Regions from separate parts of the Sorangium sp. So ce726 genome, predicted to be linked through region 2. Evidence: predicted binding sites of a transcription regulator. Region 2 holds the regulator's gene; each other region holds the start of a gene.
The links. Region 2 encodes HrcA, which represses chaperone genes, less so after heat shock. Its sites were predicted from a motif close to GNTAGCACTCNCCNNNGGNGAGTGCTANC; they were not measured.

Region 1: groES (co-chaperone GroES) is a predicted target of HrcA. The motif match lies at 2,878-2,906, and genes of this name have one in related genera.
Region 3: groES (co-chaperone GroES) is a predicted target of HrcA. The motif match lies at 1,545-1,573, and genes of this name have one in related genera.

The regions. Positions count from the first base shown of each region.
Region 1 covers NZ_CP150349.1:8,935,912-8,940,931, reverse strand. The annotation lists gene WME79_RS33050 (TrmH family RNA methyltransferase) at 1-115, shown strand, start outside; gene WME79_RS33045 (GNAT family N-acetyltransferase) at 157-690, opposite strand; gene groL (chaperonin GroEL) at 819-2,447, opposite strand; gene groES (co-chaperone GroES) at 2,481-2,771, opposite strand; gene WME79_RS33030 (hypothetical protein) at 3,278-3,829, shown strand; gene WME79_RS33025 (hypothetical protein) at 3,829-4,497, shown strand; gene WME79_RS33020 (response regulator transcription factor) at 4,624-5,020, shown strand, end outside.
Region 2 covers NZ_CP150349.1:13,042-18,061, forward strand. The annotation lists gene WME79_RS00040 (hypothetical protein) at 1-870, opposite strand, end outside; gene WME79_RS00045 (hypothetical protein) at 948-1,742, opposite strand; gene hrcA (heat-inducible transcriptional repressor HrcA) at 2,095-3,138, shown strand; gene WME79_RS00055 (RluA family pseudouridine synthase) at 3,131-4,090, opposite strand; gene WME79_RS00060 (response regulator transcription factor) at 4,390-5,020, shown strand, end outside.
Region 3 covers NZ_CP150349.1:4,229,484-4,234,503, forward strand. The annotation lists gene WME79_RS15850 (hypothetical protein) at 1-12, shown strand, start outside; gene WME79_RS15855 (NUDIX hydrolase) at 45-755, opposite strand; tRNA gene WME79_RS15860 (tRNA-Glu) at 901-975, opposite strand; tRNA gene WME79_RS15865 (tRNA-Gln) at 1,015-1,088, opposite strand; gene groES (co-chaperone GroES) at 1,692-1,991, shown strand; gene groL (chaperonin GroEL) at 2,060-3,739, shown strand; gene WME79_RS15880 (Crp/Fnr family transcriptional regulator) at 3,936-4,592, shown strand; gene WME79_RS15885 (MBL fold metallo-hydrolase) at 4,597-5,020, shown strand, end outside.

The DNA.
Region 1 (5,020 bases), 4.6 Mb from region 2:
CCCCATGTACGGGATCAACCACTCGTACCCCGTGGCGATCGCGGCGGGCATGACCCTGTGCGAGTGGGCCCGGCGGCGCGACCCGCGCGGCGGCGCGAGCCCCGCAGGAGGGTGAGCGGCGCCGAGGCGGGCCCCCCCGCCGCGGACGACAGGGCGCTACGCGGGGTAGCGCTCGAAGACGAGGAGCTCGCCCAGGAGGTCGTGATCGAGCGTTCCAGCAGGGCGCATCCCGAGCTTCTCGATCACCCGGAGCGACGCGCGGTGCCAAGCCGGCGTGGTCGCGATCACGCGCCTCACGCCCGGCTGCTGCAGCGTCCAGTGCAGGACGGCGCGCGACCCCTCCGTCGCGTAGCCTTGGCCCTGGGACTTGCCCTCGACGCCGTAGCCGATCTCCACGGTGCCGGTCGCGTCGGGCCGGCCGTTCAGCACCACGCTGCCGACGACGACGCGCTCCTCCTGCCCGCGCGTCACCATCAGCCGCGTGCCCCACAGGAACGCCTCTGGATCGTCGCGCAGCCGGTCCAGCGGCGAGCTGAAGGCGCGCTCGACGAGCGCGCGCCCAGGCCAGGCGTCAGGGAAGCGCGCGCCGGACAGGGCCTCGGCCTCGGCGCGATCTCCGTGGATGACCGCCTCGAGCAGGGGCAGCGAGACCGGGGTGAGCGCCAGGCGCTCGGTAGTCAGGGTGCTCATCGCGAACCTGCGCCAGATCAGATCATGCGCCGCGGCCCGCCGGAAGTCGAAATGGCGAAGGGCCGACTTCCTGAGAAGGAAGTCGGCCCTCGCCCGCCGGGCTTAACGGTCAGCGCGGCGCGTCGCGATCAGAAGTCGTGGCCGTGGCCCGCGTGGGCGCCACCAGCCGCCGGCTTCTCCTCCTTCGGCCGCTCAGCGATGAGCGCCTCGGTGGTGAGCATCAGGCTGGCGACGCTGGCCGCGTTCTGGAGCGCCGACCGGACGACCTTGACCGGATCGATGACGCCCATCTCGAGCAGGTTGCCGTAGTCGCCCGACGCCGCGTTGTAGCCGTACGAGTCCTTGCCGTCGCGCACCTTCTGCACGACGATCGAGCCCTCTTCCCCGGCGTTGGCCGAGATCTGGCGGAGGGGCTCCTCGATGGCGCGGCGGATGATGTTCACGCCGAACCGCTGCTCGTCGTTGACCTTGAGCTTCTCGAGCGAGCTCTGCGCGCGGATGAGCGCCACGCCGCCGCCCGGGACGATCCCCTCCTCGACGGCCGCGCGGGTCGCGTGGAGCGCGTCCTCGACGCGGGCCTTCTTCTCCTTCATCTCGGTCTCGGTCGCAGCGCCGACCTTGACGACCGCGACGCCGCCCACGAGCTTCGCGAGCCGCTCCTGGAGCTTCTCGCGGTCGTAGTCGCTCGTCGTGTTCTCGATCTGAGCGCGGATCTCCTGCTGCCGGGCCTTGATCTTGTCCTTCTTGCCCTGGCCGCCGACGATCGTGGTGTTGTCCTTGTCGATGATGACGGTCTTGGCGCGGCCGAGATCGCTGATCGTGACGTTCTCGAGCTTGAGGCCGAGCTCCTCCGCGATCACCTGGCCGTCCGTCAGGGTGGCGATGTCCTTCAGCATCTCCTTGCGGCGATCACCGAAGCCCGGCGCCTTGACGGCCGCGCAGTGCAGCGTGCCGCGGAGCTTGTTCACGACGAGGGTCGCGAGCGCCTCGCCCTCGACGTCCTCGGCGATGATGAGGAGCTGCTTCTGGCTCTTGGCGATCGCCTCGAGCACCGGGAGCAGGTCCTTCATGTTGGAGATCTTCTTCTCCGAGATGAGGATGTAGCAGTCCTCGAGGTTCGCCTTCATGGCCTCGGGATCGGTCACGAAGTACGGCGAGAGGTAGCCGCGGTCGAACTGCATGCCCTCGACCACGTCGAGGGTCGTGTCGGCGCTCTTGGCCTCCTCGACCGTGATCACGCCCTCCTTGCCGACCTTCTCCATCGCGTCGGCGAGGAGCTTGCCGATCGTCTCGTCGCCGTTCGCGCTGATCGTGCCGACCTGCGCGATCTCCTTCGCGTCCTTGGTCTGCTTGGCGGAGCCGCGGAGGTGCTCGACGATCGCCTCGACCGCCTTGTCGATGCCGCGCTTGATCTCCATCGGGTTGTGCCCGGCCGCGACGAGCTTGGAGCCCTCGCGGTAGATCGCCTGAGCGAGCACCGTCGCGGTGGTCGTCCCGTCGCCGGCGATGTCGCTCGTCTTCGAGGCGACCTCGCGGACCATCTGGGCGCCCATGTTCTCGAAGCGGTTCTCGAGCTCGATCTCCTTGGCGACCGTCACGCCGTCCTTGGTGACCGTCGGCGAGCCGAAGCTCTTCTCGATGACGACGTTGCGCCCCTTCGGGCCGAGGGTGACCTTGACCGCGTCGGCGAGGGCGTTGACCCCCGCGAGGATCATGCTGCGGGCGGACTCGTTGTAGATGATTTCCTTGGCTGCCATGGTGTCTCTCCTAAGTTCCTTCTGTCGCCCGCGTCACTTCTCGATCACGCCGAGGATGTCGTCCTCGCGGAGGATGAGGTGCTCCTCGCCGTCGATCTTGACCTCGGTGCCCGAGTACTTGCCGAAGAGGACGCGATCGCCCTCCTTGACGTCGAGCTTCCGCACGGTACCGTCCTCGGCGACCTTGCCGTTGCCGACGGCGATGACGGTCCCCTCGATCGGCTTCTCTTTCGCGGTGTCCGGAATGTAGAGACCTCCCTTGGTCTTCTCTTCTTCCTTCACGCGCTGAACGATCACGCGGTCCTGGAGCGGTCGAATCTTCATCTTTGCAAATCCTCCGGGGACGAGCGCCGCGTCCCACGAACGGCAAGACCCAGCCGGCCCACCTGAGCAGCCGCAAGGTCCCATACGATTGCAGTCTGGGCACTTTGCTAGCACTCACCCATGGCGAGTGCTAGCGAGCGCGCGGAAGATAGCCACCCCCTGGAGGGTGTCAAGAGTGGCCCTAGGCCGGCACTTTGCGCGTTGGCAGCCAGGCGCAGAGGTGGCTGTAAGTCCTGGAGATCGCAGGGGAAGGGGCGTGGCCTAAGGCTGGGCTCGGCGGAGCCCCTCGGCTAAAATGCGCTTATGAGGGCAAAGCTGCGGCAGCACAGTGACGCGATGCCCTCACGGTCTCCAGCCCGAGGGAGGCCGCCAGGACGTGTCTGGTTGACCTGAGCGCGCGGTGGCCCGGGTTACGTCGGTATCCAGGGCACCCGCATAAGTGAGGTGCCGCTGTGAGCCAAGCGATCTCTCTCTCCCCGAGCATGACCCGCTATTTCCAGGAGGTTGTGGACGAGGCGCTCCGAGTTCGGAACGTCGCTGCGACCGAGGCGGCGTCGAGTTACCTCGTCGGTCTGCTCTGTGCTTTTGCTCACCCGGACGAGCAGGCCGAGTCTGCCTTCAACCAGCCCCTGACCTTTCTTCTGCGCGATGCGCTGGAAGCCTCCGGGGCCGAGCGTTTCCAGCGGCTGCGCAACCTGGGAGACAGCGTCCTCTACGTGGTCGGCTTCTTCGGCGGCCACATCGAGGTCAAGGGGATCGATCGCGGCTATGTGGTCGGGGTCGGGTCGACCGCCTACCACCATGCGGCCGCTATGCTGCGCCTCAATGCGCGGGTCGGCCAGGGGCCCGACGTTCTTTCGGAGATGGCCGAGAAATTCGAGCGGTTCGTGAGCGTCCTGAACGATGTGGCCGACGGTACGCTCGCGTCCGGGGCTCGGGACGAGCGCTCGGTGCTCCGGCTGTACGAGCGCTGGGTTCGCACGGGATCGAGCCGCCTCGCGGATGAGCTCGGGGCACGAGGGCTCGTACCGAGCCGTGGCACGGGCGGGCTCAACTGATGCGGGGGCCGACCTTCCCGGCCCGGATCCAGCAGCACCTGGCGCGCACCTATGCGCTCGATGACGCGCCCGCGGTCGACGATTTCATCCAGCTGACGGACGGCAGCGCCCGCGAAGCGCTGCTGATCCGGCACGCCGCCGACGGGGATATCGAGGTCGCGCTGCACCTGCCCCACCGGGCGATCACGCGGGGGCGAGAGGGGACGTTCGACGAGATCTGCCAGATCGTCGAGGGCGTGAGCCACTTCCTCTATGTGGCCGAGCGGGCCCGCAGGGAGCTGCCGGCGACCCAGCTCGAGCTCGAGCTCCAGGCCGAGGTCGACAAGTACGTGCTGCTTGTCTATGGCGATCTGGCTGACGAGGTCGCGCCGCCAGGCCCGCCGCTCCGGCGCCGCCACGAGGCGGCGCCACCGGGGGCGGGACGCTTCGAGCCCGAGCGCGCCGCGCGGATCCGCGCCCATCTCTTCGAGCGGGTCACCTTCATGGATCCACCGGGCACGGAGACCGGCGATCGCTACCGGATCGCGAACGATCTGGCGGCGCGGTTCGCGGGCCGACTCGAGGCCGAGTTTGCCCGCCATGGGCGTCATGCCGAGCTGCTCGCCGCGCTGCGACGCTTCTATGCGGCGGGGCAGACGGAAAAGATCGCCCTCGCGCGCGCCGCCTGAGCGCATCCTCCCTGGCGCTCGGGATCGCTCGGGAGGACGGCGAACGGCCAAGAGCGCTGGCTGCGGCCGCGCGGTCTCGTTCTCTCTTGACCGGTTCGCGCGCACGTACTCTCATCCGCATCCACGATGCCTTCCGCGAGCACGATGCCGCCCCGTGTGCTGGTGGCCGAAGATGAACCGGCGATGTTGAGCCTCGTTGCGCGTCACCTGAGGAACCTCGGGTTCTCTGTGATCGAGGCTTCCGAGGGCGATGCCGCCTGGGATCTCGCGCGCGAGCACCAGCCCGATCTGGTGATCCTCGACGTGATGATGCCCGGCATGAGCGGCTGGGAGATCTGCAAGCGGCTGAAGAGCGACACGTCCGACGGACGGCCGTTCGCGAGCACCGGCGTCATCATGCTCACCGGCATCGGCGAGAACCTGAACGAGATGACCTCGCCGCTCTTCGCCGCAGACGCCTGGTTGAACAAGCCGTTCGATTTCGCGGATCTGGACGCGCGGGTGCGCGAGACGCTCGCGCGTT
Region 2 (5,020 bases):
GCCTGGCGGGGGACCGAGCGGCTTGCCGGTCTGGTACGCCTCGCGCCACGCGTCGCCGGTGGGCTTGTCGACGATCATGAGGTCCACGGGCGCGCCCTGCGCGCTGACCTTGAGGTAGAGCGCCTGGTCCGAGTCGGCGATCTCGAACGGCCCGAGGTAGTCGCGCTGGTTCGCGTACACCTCGACGGTCTCGTTCGCGAACGTGTACCGCTCCTCGTCCTCCGCCTCGAATGGGTGGTGCGGTCGCTGGGGCGGCATGAGGATCCCCAGCGTGAAGTCCTTCCCGGTCTCCTCGTTGTAGAGGACGGTGAACCCGCGGGTCAGCTCGCCCGCGACGATCTGGTTGCCGAGCAGGTTGGCGAGCCCCCCGAACGGCGGGACGTTGGCCATCACGTCGATGACCGGGTTCTCGACGTAGCCCAGCTGGAAGCTCGGGCCTTGCACGATCCGGTTCAGCCGTCCCCACACGTAGACGTTATCGTCCGCGAGCTGGAAGTCGGGTCGGTACTCGACGGACGTGGTGAGCGAGAAGCCCACCCGCTTGGCCGGCTGCATGTAGCCGTAGCCCGTGCCGGCGATGTGGACGGTGATCGTCTGGGCCGCGTCGTTGACGTCGTACGAGCACTGCATCGGGAAGAACCGCCCCATGGACGCCGATCTGTCCTGCAGGCGCAGCGAGACCCCGCTCTTCAGCATCTCGGGGCAGATCTTGCTGGCGCCAAAGTTCGAGAACAGGAACCAGCGGAGGGCAGGGCTCGCGTTCACGGGACCGCTGACGCAGGGGCAGCCGACGAACGTGAACGACAGCGCGACAGCGGCGAGCGCCAGCGCGGCGGACGCGCGGGAGAGCGGGGGTCTTCGTGCGGGCACGCGGGCTAACATAGCGGGTCGACCTCGGAGAGAGAGCGGGTTTGCGCGCGGGAGGACGGAGGACGGCCCCTCCCGGATCAGCGCACGAGATGCCATTGGACGCCGGGGGTCACCTCGAGATGCAGGTGATTTTTGTGCGCCCGGTCGTAGTTGGGCGTGAGGATCGACGTGAAGATGTGCTGATCCACGGCCTCGCACACGATGGATCGCAGCTCTCGCGCTGCCGCGTCCGCTGGAGGGCCGCTGCCCGCCCCCTTTCCGACCCCGCGGGGCCGCCCGGTCGGGCCGGCGCTCTCGCCGCAGACCGGCGCGCCGCGCCTGCCGACGAAGTCGCGCTCCACCTCGATCCAATCCTCCGCGAACCCGCCGCCGACGCGCTCCTTGATGAACCTGTAGGGGTCGATCGCGAGCCCGCCGGGGTGCCTCGTCGCGAGCCTGCCCTCGGGCCACATCCTGGACGGAGGCCGCCAGGCCGAGAACATCAGCACCTCGTCGATGTCGTGCGCGCGGAGGATCCGGCTGAAGTCCGAGAGCGCGAGCGCGAGGCGGCAGTCGAAGACGTCGTGCGGGTTGTCCGCGCGCTTGTGGGCCGGCAGCGCCGTCCGGTAGAGGACCCCGCCGACCCCCTGCATCAGCCGCACCGGAGCGAGCACGCCCGGCGCGCGCTGCACCGGCTCAAACGCGATCTTCCGCTGCGTGAGCGCCGCACGGCATTGCTCCGCGCTCATGGCCGCGTAGCGCGCCGACGGGTGCTTCGCCCAGTCCTGGTGGTACCTGACCTTCGGCTTGCCCTGCGCGCTCGGCGCGGCGGCGAGGGGGCCGAGCGCGAGGGCGAGCGCGCAGGCAGCGGCGGCATGGCGTGCGGGCGGCATCGTTGCGGTACATCCCTCGTGCGAAGCAAGGCAGGCCGACCCTCTCGGGGGGCCAAGTGACCACGACCACGCGGCCGGGTGGCCGAGTGGCCGACCGCGCCGCCATCCGGTGGAGCGGGGCCCCCGTGCGCGGGGTGGCTGGGCTGCTGCCGTGGCGGCCCGATCCTACCGCGACATTTGACCGGGCCGCGCGATCGCCTCAAAATGGGTCGCATGCGCGTCCGTGGGTCATGCGCCCGCACGTGCAGCTTGACGTATGGGAGCGAAGGTCCGGCCCGCATGGCTTCCCGGTCCGGGCGGTCCCTGGTCCAGGTAGCCACGGCGGCGCGCTTGTGCGCTGCATGCAGCTGACATGGGTGATCTTTCCAATCGATCTCGAAAGATCCTTTTCGCCGCGGTCACCGAGTTCATCGCAACGGGCGACCCAGTTGGCAGCAGGACGCTCGCCCGCAAGTACGGGCTGGATCTCTCGGCTGCTTCGATCCGCAACGTGCTCGCGGACCTCGAGGAGGCCGGGTACCTCCACCAGCCGCACACCTCTGCAGGGCGGATCCCGACCGATCGCGCGCTCCGGCTGTTCATCGACGCGCTCGTCGAGCTCCGGTCGCTGTCTCCCGAGCAGCAGGCCGAGCTGAGCGCCAGGTTCACCGAGATCTACGCGGGGGCGAGCGATCCGCTCCGCGAGACCGGGCGCTACCTCTCGGAGCTGTCCGGCGCCGCGGCGGTCGTCGCGGCGCCGCGGGCCGAGCTCCGCGCCCTCGCCCAGCTGCGCTTCATCCCGACCAAGCCAGGGCAGCTGCTCGCGGTGCTCGTCTTCGCCGACGGCTCGGTCGCGAACCGCTTCATCTCGGCCGACGAGGCGATCAACGAAGGCGAGCTCACCCGGATCCACAACCTGCTCGCCGACGTCATCGAGGGGCGCACGCTGGGCGAGATCCGGGACCTGTTTGCCCGCCGCCTCGCGGACGAGCGCCTCCAGATCGACGCGCTGAGGCGCCGCGCCTTCGAGCTCGGCAGCAAGGCGACGGCCGACGTGACCCGACGGAGCGAGGTCGTCATCGAGGGGCAGAACCGGCTGATCGATCTGCCTGAGTACGCCGACGTCGACCGGCTCAAGAAGTTGATGAAGGCGCTCGAGGAGCGCGAGGAGCTCGTCGATCTGCTCGACCGGACCCTCGCTGCCGGCGCGGGTGAGGTCACCGTGTTCGTCGGCAGCGAGGCAGGCGACCTTGGCGGAGGCCAGCTCAGCCTCGTCGCCGCGCCGTACATGGAGAACGGCCGCGTCGCCGGGACCGTGGGCGTGCTCGGCCCGACGCGGATGGACTACGCGAAGGTCATGCCGCTGGTCGACGCCACGGCCGCGGCGATGACCGAGGTCCGCGGCAAGGTCAAGTAGCGCCCTTCCGCTGCGGCTCACGGAGCCGATCGAGCACGTCGTCGAAGTCCGGGGGCGGCGGCGCCTGGAAGCGCATCGGCCGGTCGTCGGCCGGGTGGTTGAAGCCGAGCTCGGCCGCGTGGAGCATCAGCCGCGCGGCCGGGACCCTCGTCCCCCGGTAGTCCCGCACGTAGACCGTCTCGCCGACGAGCGGGTGCCCGGCCTCCGCGAGGTGGATGCGGATCTGGTGCGTGCGTCCCGTCTCGAGCCGGCACGCGACGAGCGTCACGCCCCCAGCGTCGGCTCCCTCCTGCGGTCCTCGGAGCACCTCGATCGGCTCCACGTGCGTCACCGCGAGCTGCCCCTCGCGCCGCCCCTCTCGCGCCGAGCCGCGCAGCCCATCGCCCCGATCCTCGACGAGGTAGCTGCGGTAGGTGCCGCGCGGGACGGCGCCGTGCGCGAGCGCCAGGTACTGCCGGTGCATCGCGCGGACGCGGAGCTGCTGCGCGAGGTGCTTCTTCGCGGCGAGCGTCCGCGCGAAGACCAGCAGCCCGCTCGTTCCCTTGTCGAGGCGCTGCACCACGCCGAGCGGCGCGCGCCCGCGCAGGCGGTCGCGCCTGGCCAGCACCTCGCGCACCAGCGCGTCGAGGGTCGCGGCCTGCTCCGCGGGATCCTCGTCGCCGTACGGGATGGTGCTCACCCCGGCGGGCTTGTTCACCACGACGACGCTCGCGTCCGCGTAGACCACGAGCTCGCCCTCGAGCTTGCGCCGCCGCACGGTCTCGGGCCTCGGCGCGTGCAGGCGGATCTCGATCTGCTCCCCGCTGAGCACCCGCCGACGGGCGCTCGTCGCCACCGCGCTCCCGACCAGCACCTTGCCGGTCTCGATCAACCGGCGCGCGTCGGACCACGAGACCGCGGCCAGCGCACGGACGGCCCCGTCCAGCGGGCGCCGATCCAGCTCGGCTGGCACCGTCCAGCGGCCATCCTGCGGAGGTCGTACCTGGGCGACCGGGTGAACGCCGGTCGTTTCGGCGGCTTTGTCTTCCTGGCGCGGCGGAGTGGCGGGTCGGAGCGGACGCATGTAGAGCTCACCGGGGCGCCTCGGCTCCGCCCACCAGCGTGGGACCGGGCTCTACCGGCGCGAAAAAACGCACATCCGCGGGGCCCGCGGGGGCGAAATACACCGCGAATGTTGACACATCGCGCGACCGGAGCCGAAGATATCCAGAGCCGTCATCGCTTTCTCGCCATCTGAGAGGAGACCCGTTCGTGGCCAGCACCCTTCTCGCCGTAGACGACAGCGTGACCATGCGCAAAGTGCTCGAAATCACCTTTGCGGGTCAGGATTTCCGCGTCGTGACGGCGAGCAGCGCCGACGCTGCGCTGCAGAAGCTCAAGAGCGATAAACCCGACCTGGTGATCGCCGACGTCACGCTCGAGCCGAAGAACGGCTACGAGCTGTGCAAGGCGATCAAGCAGGCCTCACCGGCGACGCCTGTCCTGATCCTGTCGTCCAAGCAGAGCCCGTTCGACCCCGCGAAGGGATCGGGCGCGCAAGCGGACGATCACATGGACAAGCCGTTCGACACCCAGCAGATGATCGACAAGGTCAAGAAGCTGCTGGCGTCGCGCGGCGAAGCGAAGCCCGCCGCCGCAGCGGCCCCTGCCGCCGCGGCGCCTGCGCCCGCGCGCTCTCCTGCGGCGCAGCCCGCCGCAGCGCAGCCGGCAGCCGCCGCGCAGCCCGCGGCCGCAGCGCAGCCGGCTGCCGCGCAGCAGGCGGCGGCGAGCCCGCTCCAGCGCGCGAAGACCCTCATCTACACGCCCAACGCGCCGGCCACGAGCGCTGCGCCGGCCCAGGCCTCCGTCAAGACGGCGCCGGGCGGCTCGGCGAACGTGCCGG
Region 3 (5,020 bases), 4.2 Mb from region 2:
GGCTCAGGCTGACAGCACGGGCGCGAGGAGAGAGCGCCGGCGTCCTAGCCGAGGAGCCACGGCGCCGGCACCTCGCCCGCGAGGCGCCGGCGGATCGTGTCGAGCGCGCGCTCGAAGTAGCCGTCGCGCGCGACCACGAACTCGTCGAGCCGCACGTCGCGCGGCTCGACCTTCACGGCGCCCGCGGCGTCCGGCGGTCGTCGCACGAGGCCGCTCGCGCGGGGCACCTCGCCTCGGACGAGGCGCAGCGCCGCGCCGAGCGGGAGCGACAGCAGCGCGGTCACCTCGTGCGGATCGGGACGCAGCTCCTCGAGCGCGCGGCGGGTCGTCGCGAGCAGCACGTCCTGCAGCTCGCGATCGACGATGCCCCGCGCGTGATCGTCCTGGCTGCGGCGCGTGCCGAGCCGGACCACGTCGCGCGGCGAGAGCGGCAGGCCGATCTCCTCCTCCGCCTCGCGCAGCGCCCCCGCGAGATCCTCTCCGGCGCGGTAGTGCCCCGACACGGCGACCTCGAGCGCGCCGGGCCAGGTGTCCTTGTCGGGGCTGCGCTGCTGGAAGAGCACCCAGGGCTCCGCGGCGCTCTGGCGGCTGTCCGGCTCCAGGCCATCGGGCCCCCGCTCGAGGAGCACCCACACGTGAACGCTCCGGTGCCAGTCGCCGTCGCGGTGGACGAGCCTGCGCGCCTTGCGCACGCCGAGCGGCCGGCCGCCGTCATCGAGGATGTCGAAGAGCTCCTCTCCGTCCTGCGCCGCCATGCGCCAGAGGGTAGCGCAACGTGAACGGAGCAAGACGTCTTGGCTGCTCTACGTGCTCGCTCGTCAGATGACGCTGTGCTTCGCGTCGTGCTCGAGGCACGACATCAAGCGGAAGCAGCAGGAAACGAGGCGAGGGGGGTGAAAGTGGCGATCCCAGCGGGAATCGAACCCGCGTTACCGGCGTGAGAGGCCGATGTCCTAACCGCTAGACGATGGGACCTGGTTCTGTGGAGAAGACCGACAGCAGAGCTGAGCGGCCTGGCTGGGGGACAAGGATTCGAACCTTGATAGCAAGAGCCAGAATCTTGCGTCCTGCCGTTAGACGATCCCCCAAGGGGTCAGCGCCGTGTTCATCAGCGCCACGGGCCGCGGAATCTACTCGGGCTGCCTGTATTGTCAAGCGATCAGAATCGGACCCGCCGAAGAAAAATGCTCACCGCCAAAAATCGCCCAACTTTCGCATGTTTCGCGCGCTTCGCGGGTTGAGCAAGGCCCCCCCTTGCTCAGCGTCTCGCGCAACCCGCTCCGTCCTCGTTGCATGCCGTCCGTTGTCAGTCGCTCGCCGCGTTGCTGTCGTCACGCTGTCGCCATGATCCGTCCAGATTGTTTGCGTGCCGTCGGAGAGGGGCTCGTCCCTGGACGAGCATCCCGACGTCGCGACCGCGCCCCTCGCCGTCGCTTCTCCAGGCATCTCGGCTTCGCCGCTCGGGACTTTCGGCCCCGGAAAAGTCGCAGCTCCCTGCTGCGCGCCCTTGACGCGCCGGGTGACTGATTTACTTTCGGCCGCGGTTTAGCCACCGGCCTAGGAGAGTGCCAAGACACTGCGATCTCAGGCACTTGGCTCTCGTCGTGCGGGCGGAATGCCCCAGCGGGGGGGCGAACTGGACCTCCGGCGAGCCGATGGTCAGTCAACAAGGCGAGGACGAGGGAGCCAGCATGAAAATCAGGCCGCTGCAGGATCGGATTGTCGTCAAGCGCGTCGAGAGCGAGACGAAGACCAAGGGGGGCATCATCATCCCCGACGCCGCGAAGGAGAAGCCGATCGAGGGGCGCGTCGTCGCGGTGGGCAACGGCAAGGTCCTGAAGGACGGCAAGGTTCGCCCGCTCGAGGTGAAGGTCGGGGACAAGGTGCTGTTCGGCAAGTACAGCGGCACCGAGGTGAAGCTCGACGGCGAGGAGCACGTGCTCATCCGCGAGGACGACGTGCTCGCCGTGACCGAGTCCGCCGCGACGTGAACCAAGTCTGAGGCAACCGAACGCAAGCGTTAGTACACGCGGCCGCGCGGCCGCGAGGGGATTGAGAAATGGCTGCGAAGCAGATCGTTTTTAGCCGTGGCGCCCGCGCCGCGATCCTGAAGGGCGTGAACACGCTCGCCGATGCGGTCAAGGTGACCCTCGGGCCGAAGGGGCGGAACGTCGTCATCGAGAAGAGCTGGGGCTCCCCGGTCGTGACGAAGGACGGCGTCACGGTCGCCAAGGAGATCGAGCTCGCCGGCAAGCTCGAGAACATGGGCGCCCAGATGGTGCGCGAGGTCGCCTCGAAGACCAGCGACAAGGCCGGCGACGGCACGACGACGGCGACGGTGCTGGCCCAGGCGATCTTCGGCGAGGGCCTCAAGCTCGTCGAGGCTGGCCACAACCCGATGGATCTGAAGCGCGGCATCGACGCGGCTGTCGTCAAGGTCATCGAGGCCGTGCAGAAGGCGGCCAAGCCGACCAAGGACAAGGACCAGATCGCCCAGGTCGCCACGGTCAGCGCCAACGGCGACAAGGAGATCGGCCAGATCCTCGCCGACGCCATGGAGAAGGTCGGCAAGGAGGGCGTGATCACGGTCGAGGAGAACAAGCGCATGACGACGGAGCTCGAGACCGTCGACGGCATGCAGTTCGACCGCGGCTACCTCTCGCCCTACTTCGTGACCGACCCCGAGAAGATGACCGCGGTGCTCACGAACCCGCTCATCCTCGTGCACGAGAAGAAGATCTCGGCCATGGCCGACCTCCTGCCGCTGCTCGAGCAGGTGGTGAAGCAGGGGCGCGAGCTGCTCATCCTCTCGGAGGACATCGAGGGTGAGGCGCTCGCCACGCTCGTCGTGAACAAGCTGCGCGGCACGATCAAGGTCGCCGCCGTGAAGGCGCCCGGCTTCGGCGATCGCCGCAAGGACATGCTGAAGGACATCGCCACCCTCACGGGCGCGACGGCGTTCATGGAGGACCTCGGCCAGAAGCTCGAGAGCGCCACGGTGCGCGACCTCGGGACCGCCAAGCGGGTCGAGATCGACAAGGACAACACGGTCATCGTCGACGGCCAAGGCGAGAAGGTCGGCATCAAGGCCCGCATCGAGACGATCCGCAAGCAGATCGCGGACACGGCGAGCGACTACGATCGCGAGAAGCTCCAGGAGCGGCTCGCGAAGCTCGCCGGCGGCGTCGCGGTGGTGAAGGTCGGCGCCGCGACCGAGACCGAGATGAAGGAGAAGAAGGCGCGCGTCGAGGACGCGCTGCACGCGACCCGCGCGGCCGTCGAGGAAGGCATCGTGGTCGGCGGCGGCGTGGCCCTCTTCCGCGCGGCCGCCTCGCTGGAGTCGCTCAAGTTCAACGACGAGCGCGACGCCGGCGTGCGGCTCGTGCGCCGCGCCGTGGAGGCGCCGCTCCGCCAGATCGCCCAGAACGCGGGGGTCGACGGGACGGTGGTCGCGGAGAAGGTCCGGTCGGGCGCGCCGACGTTCGGCTACAACGCCGCGACCGACGCGTACGAGGACCTGCTCACCGGCGGCGTCATCGACCCGGCCAAGGTCGTGCGGCACGCGCTCACCAACGCGGCCAGCGTCGCCGGGCTGATGCTCACGACCGAGGCCCTCGTCGCCGAGAAGCCCAAGAAGGAGAAGGCCGCGGCCGGCGGGGCTCCCGGCGGCATGGGCGGCATGGGGGGTATGGGCGGCATGGGCGGCATGGGCGGCATGGGCGACTTCGACATGGGTTGATCGCCTGTCCGCGCCGCTCTCGGGCTGCCGCCGCCTCCGCGCGGCGCCGGCCCGCTGAGCGCGCTGCGCCCGACGAAGCGGGCCGAGGGGTCCTCCAAAGCATGCTGGCTTGGGGGGCCCTTCGCGTTTTGTGAGGGCCAGCGCTCTTGCCCGGGTTTTTGACCCGCGGTCACGTGGGGCGCTAGACTCCCGGGCAATGTCGGAGTCGTCGTTCGCCCGCTATGGCCGCGAGTATGTGCCGGGCGACGTGCTCTTTCGTGAGGGTGACTCCGGCGACGTCATGTTCGTCATCCAGTCGGGCGCCGTGCGGATCACGAAGTCGGTCGCCGGCGAGGACAAGGTGCTCGCGGTGCTCGGGCCCGGCGAGTTCGTCGGCGAGATGGCGATCTTGAACGGCAAGCCGCGGAACGCGACGGCCACCGTGAGCGAGCCGTCCCGCTGCCTCGTGATCGACGCGCGGAAGCTCGAGGTCATGCTGCAGCGCGACGTCGAGATAGCGCTCCGTCTCCTCAAGAAGCTGGCGAAGCGGCTCGACGCGGCGAACTCGCTCGTCGAGATCCTCATGCACCGTGACCCGAAGGCGCGCGTGATGCTCGCGCTCGCGCGTCACGCCGAGGCCTTCGGGGAGGAGACGCCTGAAGGCATACGCGTCCGCTCCTCTCCCGAGGACATCGCGCGCGAGGTCGACGTCGAGCAAGAGACGGTGGACGAGGTGATGAAGCGGCTCCGCCGGCTGAAGCTCCTCTCGTACGGGCCGCCTGGACCCGCGGCGATCATGGTGACCGACATGCGCAGGTTCCGGGATTTCATCGAGTTCCTGGACATGCCGCAGAAGTTCGGCGGAGAGAGCTGAACCAGTGGAGCTGCGTGTCATCGGCTGCCACGGCGGGGAGACCCCCAGGCATCGCACGTGCGCGTTCGTCGTGGACGACATCCTCGCGATCGACGCCGGCTCGCTGACGAGCGGGCTCGAGGTGAAGGACCAGGCGCGGATCGAGGCGTGCCTCGTGAGCCACGCGCACCTCGATCACATCCGCGACCTGGCCACGATCGCGGACAACCGCTGCCAGCTCGGGTGCCCGCCGCTCGTGATCGCGGGCACGCGCGAGACGCTGCGCACGCTCAAGAAGCACTTCTTCAACAACGTGCTCTGGCCCGATTTCGCGGTGATCCCGAGCGCCGGGCAGCCGACCATCCAGTACCTCGAGCTCAAGCCGGAGCGCCCCACGCCGGTCGCCGGGCGGCTCGTGCGCGCGGTCCACGTGACGCACACGATCGACG